One region of the Citrobacter sp. MNAZ 1397 genome, then DNA from elsewhere that is predicted to be linked to it. Evidence: predicted binding sites of a transcription regulator. Region 1 holds the regulator's gene; each other region holds the start of a gene.
What was found. The regulator CRP, encoded in region 1, controls carbon source genes, mostly activating them, when cyclic AMP is high. The targets are predictions, from matches to a motif close to ATGTGANNNNNNTCACAT.
Positions count from the first base shown of each region.

Region 2: serC (3-phosphoserine/phosphohydroxythreonine transaminase) is a predicted target of CRP. The motif match lies at 2,319-2,336, and genes of this name have one in related genera.
Region 3: L2097_RS22780 (6-phosphofructokinase) is a predicted target of CRP. The motif match lies at 1,896-1,913, and genes of this name have one in related genera.
Region 4: L2097_RS06030 (sugar transporter) is a predicted target of CRP. The motif match lies at 2,148-2,165, and genes of this name have one in related genera.

Region 1 covers NZ_JAKIVH010000003.1:422,836-426,202, forward strand. The annotation lists gene L2097_RS19170 (YccS/YhfK family putative transporter) at 1-1,160, opposite strand, end outside; gene crp (cAMP-activated global transcriptional regulator CRP) at 1,214-1,846, opposite strand; gene L2097_RS19180 (OsmC family protein) at 2,156-2,560, shown strand; gene L2097_RS19185 (phosphoribulokinase) at 2,661-3,367, opposite strand, start outside.
Region 2 covers NZ_JAKIVH010000001.1:2,302,222-2,305,588, forward strand. The annotation lists gene aroA (3-phosphoshikimate 1-carboxyvinyltransferase) at 1-1,060, opposite strand, end outside; gene serC (3-phosphoserine/phosphohydroxythreonine transaminase) at 1,131-2,219, opposite strand; gene L2097_RS10835 (DUF421 domain-containing protein) at 2,382-3,074, opposite strand; gene ycaO (30S ribosomal protein S12 methylthiotransferase accessory factor YcaO) at 3,212-3,367, shown strand, end outside.
Region 3 covers NZ_JAKIVH010000006.1:90,138-93,504, reverse strand. The annotation lists gene L2097_RS22800 (YdgH/BhsA/McbA-like domain containing protein) at 1-145, shown strand, start outside; gene L2097_RS22795 (YgjV family protein) at 195-698, opposite strand; gene L2097_RS22790 (Crp/Fnr family transcriptional regulator) at 755-1,276, opposite strand; gene L2097_RS22785 (YdgH/BhsA/McbA-like domain containing protein) at 1,417-1,629, shown strand; gene L2097_RS22780 (6-phosphofructokinase) at 2,046-3,026, shown strand; gene L2097_RS22775 (PTS sugar transporter subunit IIB) at 3,037-3,351, shown strand; gene L2097_RS22770 (PTS sugar transporter subunit IIC) at 3,344-3,367, shown strand, end outside.
Region 4 covers NZ_JAKIVH010000001.1:1,291,274-1,294,640, forward strand. The annotation lists gene L2097_RS06025 (MarC family NAAT transporter) at 94-768, shown strand; gene L2097_RS06030 (sugar transporter) at 872-2,074, opposite strand; gene L2097_RS06035 (PhzF family phenazine biosynthesis protein) at 2,245-3,039, shown strand; gene L2097_RS06040 (SDR family NAD(P)-dependent oxidoreductase) at 3,092-3,367, opposite strand, start outside.

The sequences.
Region 1 (3,367 bases):
GGAAGATGCAGCGCACTGCCCATCAGGCTGGCAATACTGAGCATGACGCTAATGCGTGCCGCATTACGCAAGGCGGAAGATTTCAACGAGAGATAACTTTTGAGGGCCGGGATCAGGGGCAAGCGACGCTGCTTCTCTGCCATCAGATCGCGTATATAGAGCGGGCGCTGGGTACGCAGCACACGGGCTATCTGGCTGAAATGCCAGGCGCAAAACTGCCCAACCGGGTTATCCGGGTGCTGGCGGGCAATTTTCTCCAGCGCGCCAATTTGTTTATCCATATTGAAGCGTTTGGGGTAGCGATGATAAAGAATATCATCGGCGATAACCCGTAACCGCGCGGCAACGGTTTGCGCATTCCAGCGGATAACCTCTTCGGCATGGCTGCGTTCTACCAGTTCCTGGACTTCCTGCGGTTGATGCAGACTAACGGCAATGTGTTCCTGTAAGTCCAGAGCGACCTGGAAAACGCGGCGTAACCGCTTGTAGTCGTTGTTATTATTCGCCGCCAGCATATGCAACTGTTGATAACACTGGCTGATCATATCCACCGCCTTTTGCTGACGTGTCAGCAGCGGGGGGAGGGCTTTTTCTGGATCGACATGTTGCGTCAGCAGGCTGTATTTCGCTTCGCAATAGTCCGCCAACTGGCGATACAGCAGGCTCAATGATTCACGTAGCGGTTGCTCCCGCCATAGCCAGAACCAGAAGGCGTTAAACGCGCCGTACCACAGGGTACCGAACCCATAAATCAGCAATGGTTCCCAGACAGGCATATTTCCGGCGAGGCTTAACGTGAAGATAGCGGCGATAAGCGAGGCGGGCAGCAGGCGTCCGTGAAGCGCGCTGATTTCTGCCGTTACGCCCAGGATAAGGGTCAGACCCGTCAAAATGATCGGCAGGGGGAGCGCTTGCGCCAGAAGCAGTTGTACTGCAAGGCTGCTACCCGCAAAAAGCGAACCGCCGATGATCAGACGTTTAAAAAAGCGTTTGTGTGGTGTATCCAGACCCGCAATATTGCAACAGGCGGGAACGAGTGAGAAAAGCAGCCCCTGCTGTAAATGGCCCAGAATGAGTCCGACAGCCACAGGAAGGCATAACACCAGCGTTTGTCGCAGTGCATAGTTGATTTCGGGGTGATAAATCAGCCTGCGCCACATGGGGAAGAGAGACAAAAACGGCGCATCGTTAAGGGCGATGCGCCGCTTGAGAATTAACGTGTACCGTACACGACGATGGTTTTACCGTGCGCGGAGATCAGGTTTTGATCTTCCAGCATTTTCAGGATACGACCAACGGTTTCGCGGGAGCAACCGACGATCTGACCAATTTCCTGACGGGTAATTTTAATTTGCATACCGTCCGGGTGGGTCATTGCATCCGGCTGTTTTGCCAGATTCAGCAGCGTCTGTGCGATACGGCCTGTCACATCAAGGAAGGCGAGGTTACCGACTTTTTCTGAGGTGACCTGCAGACGACGCGCCATCTGGGAAGACAAACGCATCAGGATATCCGGGTTCACCTGAATTAACTGGCGGAATTTTTTGTAGGAGATTTCGGCCACTTCACAAGCGGTTTTGGCGCGTACCCATGCACTACGCTCCTGACCCTCTTCGAACAGACCCAGTTCACCGATAAAATCTCCCTGGTTAAGGTAAGAGAGGATCATCTCTTTACCTTCTTCATCCTTGATTAGCACAGCCACTGAGCCTTTGACGATGTAATACAACGTTTCCGCTTTTTCACCCTGGTGAATCAGCGTGCTCTTCGACGGGTACTTATGAATGTGGCAATGAGACAAGAACCATTCGAGAGTCGGGTCTGTTTGCGGTTTGCCAAGCACCATGCGCGGTTATCCTCTGTTATAAGCTGGCTCCAGACGCTGGATTCACATATCGCGTCCGGGGTTGCAATCTATCTTCCCCATACCTGGGAAGTGGACCGTCAGACATGCCTGCGGCCTGTAATATGTGATGTCCTCTGCATACATGCATAACGTCAATGTATCACTGTAGCATCCCGATTGTTTTAGCATAGCTTTTGTCGCCTGTCTCCTGGTGTCTCGCTTCAGCTTGACGCAGGTCGCCTTCCGTTGCGCGTTTTCTTATGTACGCGTAATCTGTAAAGAAAATTGTAACTCCGGAGTGAATTAAAAATGCAAGCTCGTGTGAAATGGGTAGAAGGTTTAACGTTCCTTGGCGAGTCTGCGTCCGGGCACCAGATCCTGATGGATGGTAACTCAGGCGACAAAGCCCCCAGCCCGATGGAAATGGTGCTGATGGCGGCGGGGGGATGCAGCGCTATCGATGTTGTCTCTATCTTGCAAAAAGGCCGTCACGATGTGAAAGACTGCGAAGTGAAGCTGACATCGGAGCGCCGCGAGGAGGCTCCGCGTCTGTTTACGCATATCAATTTGCACTTTATCGTGACCGGCAAAGAGCTGAAAGAAGCGGCTGTATCGCGTGCGGTGGATCTCTCTGCTGAGAAATATTGCTCCGTGGCATTAATGCTGGAGAAGGCGGTGAAAATCACGCACTCGTATGAAGTGATTGAGGCCTGAGAACGCAGGCCGGATAAGCGAAGCGCATCAGGCGTTTTCCCCGGTGGCGCTGCGTGCCGGGATACCCTGGCGGGAGCCGATGTTGCGTCCCGCCGGAAGGCTATTGAATCTTCTTCCCTTCCATCAGCCGCTGTACCAGCGGCGTCATGATAAGCTCCATCGCCAGCCCCATTTTTCCGCCCGGCACCACCAGCGTGTTCATGTGCGAAATGAATGACCCCTGGAGCATTGCCAGCAACCAGGGATAGTCGATCCCTTCCAGATTACGAAAATGAATAACCACCAGGCTTTCATCCAGCGAGGGGATCACTTTAGCGGCGAACGGGTTGGAGGTATCTACCGTCGGCACACGCTGGAAGTTGATATGGGTGCGGGAAAACTGGGGAGTAAGGAAGTTGATATAATCTTCCATCGAACGCACCACTGAATCCATTACCGCCTCACGGGAATGGCCGCGCTCACTGGTATCACGCACCAGCTTTTGAATCCACTCAAGGTTAACGATCGGAACCACGCCCACCAGCAGATCGACATGGCGGGCGACATCATGCTGTGGCGTCACCACGCCGCCGTGTAACCCTTCATAAAAAAGCACATCTGTTGGCTCTGGCAAGGGTTGCCAGGGGGTGAAAGTGCCGGGAACCTGATTCCAGGGAACGGCTTCATCATAGGTATGCAGATATTTTCGCGCCTGGCCTTTACCGGTTTGTCCGTACTCAATAAACGTCTGTTCCAGCAGCCCGAAGTCATTCGCTTCCGGGCCAAAATAGCTGATATGTCGGCCTAAATCCCGGGCTTTACGGATTG
Region 2 (3,367 bases), on a different contig from region 1:
TACGAAGCTCTGTCGCCATGGCAAAAAGACGGTCTGTTTCTTTAACGCGCCAGTTATAGATGTTACGCAATGTGGTAGTACCACGCGCAAACAGCGCCGCCGTCGCAATCGTCATTGCCGCATCCGGAATATGGTTCATATCCATATCAATGGCGTTTAACTCACCGTGCGTACAGGCAATAAAATCATCGCCCCATACCACCTCCGCCCCCATTTTTTCCAGTACATCGGCAAAACGAATATCGCCCTGCACGCTGTTGCGACCAATACCGGTGACTTTCACCGTGCCGCCTTTAATCGCGCCGGCCGCAAGGAAATAAGAGGCAGAGGAAGCATCACCTTCCACAAGATAGTGCCCGGGCGAGGTATACTGCTGATTACCGCGCACGACAAAGCGCTGATATTGCTGATTTTCAACTTCAACACCGAAGGTGTGCATCAGATGCAGCGTAATATCGATATAGGGTTTAGAAACCAGGTCTCCTTTAATGGAGATAACGGTATCTTGCGTCGCAAGCGGAGCGGTCATCAGCAATGCAGTCAAAAACTGGCTGGATACGCTGCCGTCAACCTCAACGCTGCCGCCGATGAACCCGCCGCGCAGGCGCAGAGGCGGATAATTTTCCTGTTCCAGATAATCAATCTGCGCGCCGCCCTGACGTAGTGCATCCACCAGATGGCCAATCGGTCGCTCTTTCATGCGCGGTTCGCCGGTCAGGACAATGTCATTGCTGCCAAGGCACAGCGCGGCTGCCAGCGGACGCATTGCCGTTCCTGCATTGCCCAAGAATAACTCCAGTGGTTTTTCTGTCGTTAACGGCCCGCCGACGCCGGTTACTTCACAGCGAGTACGATCCGCAGACAGCGTAAAGGAAACTCCCAACGCACTGAGCGCATTGAGCATATGGCGTACATCGTCGCTATCCAGAAGATTGGTCAGTACGGTGGTGCCCTGTGCGAAGGCGGCCAGTAACAAGGCGCGGTTGGAAACACTTTTTGAACCAGGCAGATTAATAGTGCCATCTACCCGCGCGATGGGTTGTAACGTCAGGGATTCCATAAAACTCAACTCTCAACAAACAGAATAAAAAACCCCGCAGCCAGGCTACGGGGTATGAGGCAAGCCAAATTTAGCCGTGGCGACGTTCAAAGTCAGCCATAAAGTCAGTCAGCGCTTTTACGCCTTCCAGCGGCATCGCGTTATAGATAGAAGCACGCATGCCACCGACAACGCGGTGGCCTTTCAGTGCATGCAGCCCTGCCGCCAGTGACTCTTCCAGGAAAATTTTGTCGAGCGCGTTGTCAGCCAACTGGAACGGAACGTTCATGCGAGAACGGTTCGCTTTGGCAACATCGTTACGGTAGAAATCACTTTTATCAATCACACCGTACAGCAGGTCAGCTTTTTGCTGATTAATACGGTCCATGGCTGCAACGCCGCCATTGTTTTTCAGCCATTTGAAGACGAGGCCAGCCAGATACCAGGCAAACGTCGGCGGCGTGTTAAACATGGAATCGTTTTGCGCAAGGATGGTGTAATCCAGAATGGAAGGGCAAGATTGATGCGCTTTACCCAGCAGATCCTCACGAACGATAACCAGCGTTAAGCCTGCCGGGCCGATATTTTTCTGCGCACCTGCATAAATCACGCCGTAGCGGGAAACATCCAGCGGAGTGGACAGAATAGTGGAAGAGAGATCTGCCGTTACCACCACATCGGACGCAAAGTTCGGCGTTTCATTGATGGCAATACCGTCAATGGTTTCGTTCGGGCAGAAGTGCAAGTAAGCGCTGTTATCGCTCAGTTGCCACTCGCTCATCGGCTTCACGCCACGCAGCCCCTCTACAGAGATTTTTGCGTCGATAACATTTGGGGAGCAGTATTTTTTTGCTTCTTTGATTGCACTCGCCGCCCAGTAACCTGCATCAACATAATCTGCAGTGGTTTTATTCCCCAGAATGTTCAACGGGATACCGGCAAACTGACCACGACCACCGCCATGGCAGAACAAAACTTTGTAGTTCGAGGGAATATTCAGCAGATCGCGAAAATCCTTTTCTGCTTCCTCAGCCACCTGAATAAATTCTTTACCACGGTGGCTGATTTCCATCACCGATGTACCAAGACCGTGCCAGTCACAGAGTTCCTGTTGAGCCTGTTTAAGCACATCCGCCGGTAACATTGCCGGACCTGAACTGAAATTAAAGACCTGAGCCATTTCCCCTCACCACGCTAAAAGCAATAAGTTATAACAGTGGATATCGGTTTTATCATTCAGTGACACGCGCCGCAATGTCTAAAACTTATGACCCGAAAAATGCGGTCATTGTCACACAAAACATTCTTCCGCCTAATCGTCATAAAACCGACATAATGGCTATCACGTTACCCGAATTCCCCGGCTGGCCTTCGACCATTCTGGATTTGCGCAGCGTGGACACAATTGATGGCAGCCCGCCGGCATGACCATGATTTTACTGCATTGAACACAGGCGTAGTCTCCCGCCTCAGGTACGGTAGTGAAACGTTCAGAAAACGCCTTCGGTAAAATACACAGCCCCGGTTTTACATCTTCATCGGTATAGTAAAAGACGCTCAGTTGACCATTGGTCTCCAGGATGGCCAGCCTCACCTGTCCCAGATGATCAACGCCGCGAATGCGTAGCTCCATAAAGAATTCAAATTCCGTCATGTTCTGCTTATCTAATTTCTCCCAGACAAATTCCCCTTCATGAATGATGATGGCGGGCTTTCCTTCCAGCAGATCTTCCAGTTTCTCACTGTGCGTCATGAACCACATCACCAGGCGGTACAGTACCGCGAGGGTAACAAATACCACCAGTACCGGAAGCATTGGCACATCGTCATAAAACGCAACGTCGCCTGCCGCTGAGCCTAACGTCAGAATGATCAATACCTCAAAGAGCGACATCTGACGCACACCACGTCGCCCTGTGATTTTGAGAAATATAAAGACCAAAACAAAGGTATAAAGGCTACGAAGCGCAACTTCGCCAAGAAACTCCAGAGGAACCTTATCCAGCGCCATGCGGTGGAGATCAAACGCTTTCATTTTTTTATGTCCGAACAATAAGTTAGATCCATTAATGATAGTCAAAAGTTTTATTTTCGCAGGTCAGCCCCCAAAGATAGCGTCAGTCACGTAAAACCCGTATCATTGCCCGCTTTACGTACAAAAAAGTGACTGCTATGACGCAAACCTATATCCCCGGCAAAGACGCCGCACTGGAAGATTCCATCGCTCGCTTCCAGCAAAAACTGCTCGACCTCGGCTTCAATATTGAAGAGGCCTCCTGGCTGAACCCGGTACCTAACGTCTGGTCCGTGCATATTCGCGATAAAGAC
Region 3 (3,367 bases), on a different contig from region 1:
GACAGTGACCGCCACCGCCTCCACAATGGACGGTGCAGAAGCGAAAATCGCCGCGCAGGCTCAGCAGGCGGGTGCCTCTTCTTACCACATCACCGAAGCTTTCACCGGTGACCGCGTGCACATGACCGCAGAACTGACCAAATAAGCGTAACACTGTCGAAAGAGCGCCTGCGGGCGCTTTTTTCGTTTCTGAATTACCCGGCTACCGCCGCTCCTCGTTTTAATCGCCAGTACGACACCAGCGTACTCAGCATAAACGTGCCTTCCATGACGATCGCCATCGGCGAGCCCGCCAGAATATTATTGATAAGCCAGCACAGGCTGCCGCTCACGGTAATCAGTCGTAATCCCGTCGCCGTTGACTGAAAGGCGGCAACCGTCATGAGCAAGCTGCCCGCCAGCGGGAAGATATCCGTTGCGTGCTGCCAGGTCAGCACGCTGCATAACACCGACGCGCAAAGAAATCCCCCTTTCACACGCTGGCTGGTGGTAACGGTCGCCAGAAGATATCGGCAGGCTGCCAGCGCCATCAGTCCGCAGGCGCTGACTTCACCGAGCAGCCAGAAATGGAGCGCCAGCAGGCTGGTAGAGCAGGCGAGTGTCTGTAGAGAGCGCTGGCGACGGACAAACTGAAAGGCTAGCACATCCAGGCCAAACGACAGGCCCGCCAGAATTTGTGAGAGGAAAAATGGTGTCATCGCATCGCCCGCAGCAGAAAAGGGGAGCAGCATAAGAAGGGTGGGCGTGTCGGTCGTTAACCTTTGTTAAGACGCCCGCGAATTCGCGACAAACTCACCGGGGAGATACCGATGTAGCTGGCAAGATCTTTTTGCGTGAGTTGCTGCTCCCAGTCCGGAAAATGGGTCTGCACGTATTGCCAGCGCTGTTCGGGATTATTGAGCAAAAACATCTGCTCTTTCTTTTCCTTGTAAACCACCTGCTGACTGAGCAGCGCCAGCCGCGCGGCGAGGTGTTCGGGTTTATCAAGCAAGCGCAGCGGGATTTCACAAAGCCTGCCAGGGGTGAGCATTTGCAGGCTGTAATCCGCCAGCGAACCGGTGAGCCAGCTCAGGTAGAGAAAACAGCACTCTCCGGCGAAGTAGAACTCTTTCACTCTTTCGTGGCCCTGTGCCGAGTGATACACCGCCCGGGCCGTCCCCTCCTGCAACCAAAACACGCTACGCTGGGGCTCACCTTGCCGTTGCAGAATATCCATCGCCGACACGCTACGCGTGCGCCCAAATTGCTGCAGGGCGGTGAGCCAGTCTGGGGTCATTTTTTACTCTCTTTGTGATTCAAATAATTTGAAAAATAAATGCAAATCATTCCGCTGTTTGTTGATGAGGTTAAGGGCTATTATTTCTTCCATCGAGGCACAGCGCCTCATCTCAACAAACATTCAGAAGGGTTTATATCATGAAAAGCATCAAAACTTTTGTCGCAGTTGTCGCTCTGGCTTCTTCTTTCGGTTCTTTCGCTGCGCAGACCGTCACCGCAACTGACTCTACACTGTCCGGTGCAGAAGCGAAAATTGCCGCTCAGGCGCAACAGGCTGGCGCGTCTTCATACCAGATTACCGAAGCTTTCACCGGTAACCAGGTCCATATGACTGCTGAACTGACCAAATAAGTTTTCCCGCATTGCCGCTGTCCCTGGCTCTTCGGAGCGGGGACAGGTTCTTTTTTTTCCCCGGTTTACTCTCTCCCTCTTCTGAATTACCTCCCCATATGCCTCTTTTACGCTAAAAAATGCGGCTACAATCACAAAATTACTCTCTGTCGAAACACCGTAACGACGATTTTATTTCCCCATTACCTCCCCGCTCTTATTTTTTTATAACCCAATGATTGAAAAGAAATTAATAAAAATACTGTGAGTTGAATCCTACTGGATTTATGTGATTTTTATCACAAATAATGAGTTGTTAATATCTCTGTCAATGGCTGGTGGTAACAAAATTATCCGTAAAATGTGACTTTCATTGCAAATATGCCCCTTGAAGTCAGGGAAAAATATTCGCACAGGCAGCCAGTGGGGAATTCGCGATGAAAATCGGTGTAGTCATTAGCGGTGGTGATGTATCGGGAATAAATAATTTTATTTTTCAAATCGCTAGACTGACGCAGGCAGAAATTACCCTGTTCAACGGAGGGATACCTGGTTTACTTGAAAAGAAACACAATGAAATTGACTGGCGGGATTTAGTGGATTTTTCCATTGCCTCTATCCCTATTATTACCTCTGGTCGCACAACCCGTAAATTAGTGCGAAGTGAATACGAAACGATTGCGAAAAAATTAAAATCGTTGCGAATTGATGTGCTGGTTATGGCGGGTGGTGACGGATCGCTGCAATTTTTGAATACGCTCAGTGAGTTTGATGTGAATTGTTTTGGCGTCGGCATGACGATTGATAATGATGTGTATGGCAGCGATTATTCGATTGGCTTTTCTACCGCTTGCGAACAAATTATCAAAGAAGTTTCCCGACTCAGAAATACCGGCCGGGCGTTACCCGGTCGTGTATTTATGGTGGAAGTCTTGGGTGGTTACTGTGGCGAGTTGACGCTGCAATCGGCGATCAAAAGCAATGCGGATATTGCTCTTATTCCGGAATGCCAGATCCCCATTGATGAGTTATCTCAACGTATTAAAGACCGCCTTGCCAGCCAGAACAGTGTGGTGATCCTGTGTTCCGAAGGTTACACCAGAGAGTATACGCCCGGTTTTCAGGGTGCTATCGACACCATGATCAAGCAGCTTGAACCACGGATTGGTGTGCGTATTCGTAAAACAATTATTGGCTATGGTCTACGTAACGGTGACCCCACCTGTGAAGAAATTTATCAGGGCACCATTATGGCCAGTGAAGTCGTACGTTGTATTCAATCTGGCATGAAGAATAAAGCCATTATTATCAATTCCAGTAATAAACCTATTCCGATTGATCTTGTTAGTATGAAAAAACGTCTGGTAGATACAGAAGGACATCCCTACAAACTGGCCAAACAACTCAATATTATTTGAGGAGATTTACATGCTTAAAGTTCTCTGCGTATGTGGCTGCGGCCTCGGCTCCAGCTTTGCGATCGAAATGAGCGCGAAAGCGGTGCTGAAAAAATTAGAAATTCCGGCAAAAGTTGAACACACGACAGTTTCAGAAGCCGGTGCATTTAAATCCGATATGATTTTGACACAAAAAGTCTTTGCCGACATTTTAACGGCAGATGCCAGTGAAGAAGAAATCAAACGAGTCGTTGTGCTTAATAAATTAACCGATAAAGAAGAGATCGAACAAAAAATTATCGCGTTCTTAAAACTGCATAACATGAAGGTAACTGACCATGAATAGCTTTGTTGAGTTTATC
Region 4 (3,367 bases), on a different contig from region 1:
GTTTAATTAATGGATAAGCAAAGCCAGTGCCGATAAAGCCACGCTGAAGATATACTCTCGGGTACGTTTGTTGGCCCTGGAGTGTCTTCGTAGATGATGGATTTATTGAAAGTTATTGGCCTTGGACTGGTGGTGATCCTTCCGCTGGCGAACCCGCTTACCACCGTGGCGCTCTTTTTGGGGCTCGCGGGCAATATGAACAGCGCCCAGCGCAACCAACAGTCGCTGATGGCCTCTGTCTATGTCTTTGCCATCATGATGGTGGCGTATTATGCCGGGCAACTGGTGATGAATACCTTCGGAATTTCGATACCGGGGTTGCGTATCGCCGGTGGCCTGATCGTGGCCTTTATCGGTTTCCGTATGCTTTTCCCGCCGCAGAAAATGCATGAGGCGCCGGAGATCAAAACCAAATCGGAAGAGCTGGAAGAGGAGCCGACGGCCAATATCGCTTTCGTTCCCTTAGCGATGCCGAGTACTGCCGGGCCGGGGACGATTGCGATGATCATCAGCTCCGCGTCGACCGTGCGCGAAAGCACCGACTTCCCTGAGTGGGTGTTAATGGTTGCGCCCCCGCTGATTTTCGCCGTCGTGGCAGTGATTCTGTGGGTATGTTTGCGTAGCTCCGGCGCGATAATGCGGCTGGTGGGTAAGGGTGGGATTGAGGCTATCTCCCGGCTGATGGGCTTTTTGCTGGTCTGTATGGGGGTTCAGTTTATCATTAATGGCGTGTTGGAAATCATTGCAACCTACCACGCTACGGCCTGATGCGACCGCGTGAGAGCGGCCAACAGCCCGTGATGACTGAGACGGGACGAGGAGAAGAACCCGTCAGCGGGTTGCGAAACGACAACCCGCTGACGGTGAGGCATTACAGAGTGTGCGGTTGCTGTCTTTCTTCTGCTGATACCGGCCAGCGCCGGAAAATCACGACCGACCAGACCAGCGCGGCCAGCGCAGGAATAGCACCCGCATAGCCAATGGCTGACATCGACCACTGCAGGCTGATTTGGTTACCGACCAGCGCGCCTGCGCCAATCCCGATATTGAAAATTCCCGAGAACAGTGACATGGCCACATCGGTCGCATCCGGTGCCAGCGCCAGGACTTTCACCTGCATACCGAGGCCGATAATCATAATTGCGATACCCCAGAAAATGCTCAGCACGGCCAGGTTTATCTCACTGCCTGCCGCAGGGCGTAGCAACAACAGCGAAATAACCAGCAGGCCAATCGCGCCGCTGATAAGGCCGGAGGCATGTTTATTGCCCAGTTTGCCAAACAGCACGCTACCGAGGATCCCCGCACCGCCGAGTATCAGCAGCAACAAGGTCGCGAAATTACCGCTGAGGCCCGCCACCGTCTGCACGAACGGTTCGATATAGCTGTAGGCGGTGTAGTGGGCGGTAACCACAATGACCGTCAGCAAATAAATGGACAACAGTGCCGGGCGACGGAACAGTTCAGGCAGACTACGCAGTGAACCTGAGTGCTCACTGGGCAGTTTCGGCAACAGTTTAATCAGACACAGCAGAGTAACCAGCGCGCCAAAGCCGATGGCGAAGAAGGTCGTACGCCAGCCAAAATATTGGCCGACGACGCGACCAATCGGAATACCCAGCACCATCGCCAGCGCGGTACCGGTAGCGATAAGGCTCAGCGCCTGCGCGCGTTTACCTGCCGGGGCCAGTCGTATTGCGAGCGACGCGGTGATGGACCAGAAAATCGCATGGGCGAAAGCAATACCAATGCGGCTGATTACCAGCACATGGAAATTCCACGCCAGGAAGGAGAGGACATGACTGCCAATAAACAAAACGAACAGGCCAATCAGCAGCTTGCGACGCTCTACCTGGCTGGTCAGCAGCATAAACGGCAGTGACATCAGCGCCACAACCCAGGCGTAGATCGTCAGCATGATACCGACCTGCGGGGTTTCCATATTGAAACTTTGCGCGATGTCCGACAGCAGCCCCACAGGCACGAACTCAGTAGTGTTGAAAATGAACGCGGCAATGGCAAGCGTAACCACCCGAAGCCACGCGACTTTTCGTGAAACCATTTGTGTTGTCATATCTTTTGGGATCGGTTGCAGGGGAAGAATATGGGCAGATCTTAGATCTAATTCTGCTCAAAATACAAACTTTTTGTGATCAATGTCTCATTTTTAATTGGGGCACAACGTTGTCAGTTGAAACAAAAAGCAATACAAGAGAAAAACAAAGGAAAACAAGAGGAAAGGCTATGCACACAATCGACTTCTATATGGTGGACGCGTTTAGCGACCATACGTTTGGCGGTAATGCCGCCGCAGTTTGTCCGCTAACGGAATGGTTGCCGGATGATGTGTTGTTGAAAATGGCACAGCAACACAACCAGTCTGAGACGGCGTTCTTTGTTCGTAACGACGACGGCTTTGAGCTGCGCTGGTTTACCACGCAGTACGAAATCAACCTTTGCGGGCATGCCACGCTTGCCGCCGCGCACGTGATTTTTGAATACCTGGACTACCCCGATACACACATTAACTTTACTACCCGTTTTGTTGGCCCGCTTATCGTAAGCCGCAAAGGCGACTGGCTGACCCTGGACTTCCCGGCCTGGCAGACAGAACGGGTGGCAGCACCGCCTGCGCTGCTGTTTGAAACACTGGGTATCACCCAGGCCAAAGAGGTACGCGTGGCGCGCGATTATATGGTGGTGCTGGAAAACCAGCAGCAGGTTGAAGCGGTGACCCCTGACATCGCCGCGATGATCCCTTTAAAGAAAATGGTCTGTATTACCGCGCCAGGCGACAAGCATGATTTTGTCAGTCGCTTTTTCTGTCCGGGCGAATCGGTGCCGGAAGATCCGGTAACCGGCTCGACCCACAGCATGCTGATTCCATACTGGGCGGATAAACTCGGTAAATCCGTTTTGCAGGCACGTCAACTTTCAGCCCGTGGCGGTGAACTGCGCTGCGAAGCGCGTGGCGAAAGGGTATTGATTGGCGGTCAGGCAACCACCTATCTGATAGGTAAAGTCTACTTGCGCGGCTGAATACAAGCGTAGATGAGAAATTAAGACGGGTGACAGTGTCACCCGTCTTTCGTTACTTAAGCGATGCGCCGCCACAGATCACCAATTCCTGACCGGTAATGGCCGCCGCCTCTGGTGACAGGACAAATCCTACCAGTGCTGCCACTTCCTCAGGCGAAATCAATCGTCCAATGGGCGGCATAGTGGGCGGCGAGCTTGCGCGTCCGGGCGCACTGAGCATCGGCGTTTGTGTCGCCCCAGGAGCGACCACGTTGGCGGTGATCCCCCTCGGCGCCAGTTCTGCTGCCCAACTGCGCACCATGCCCACCAGCGCCGCCTTGGTGGCAAC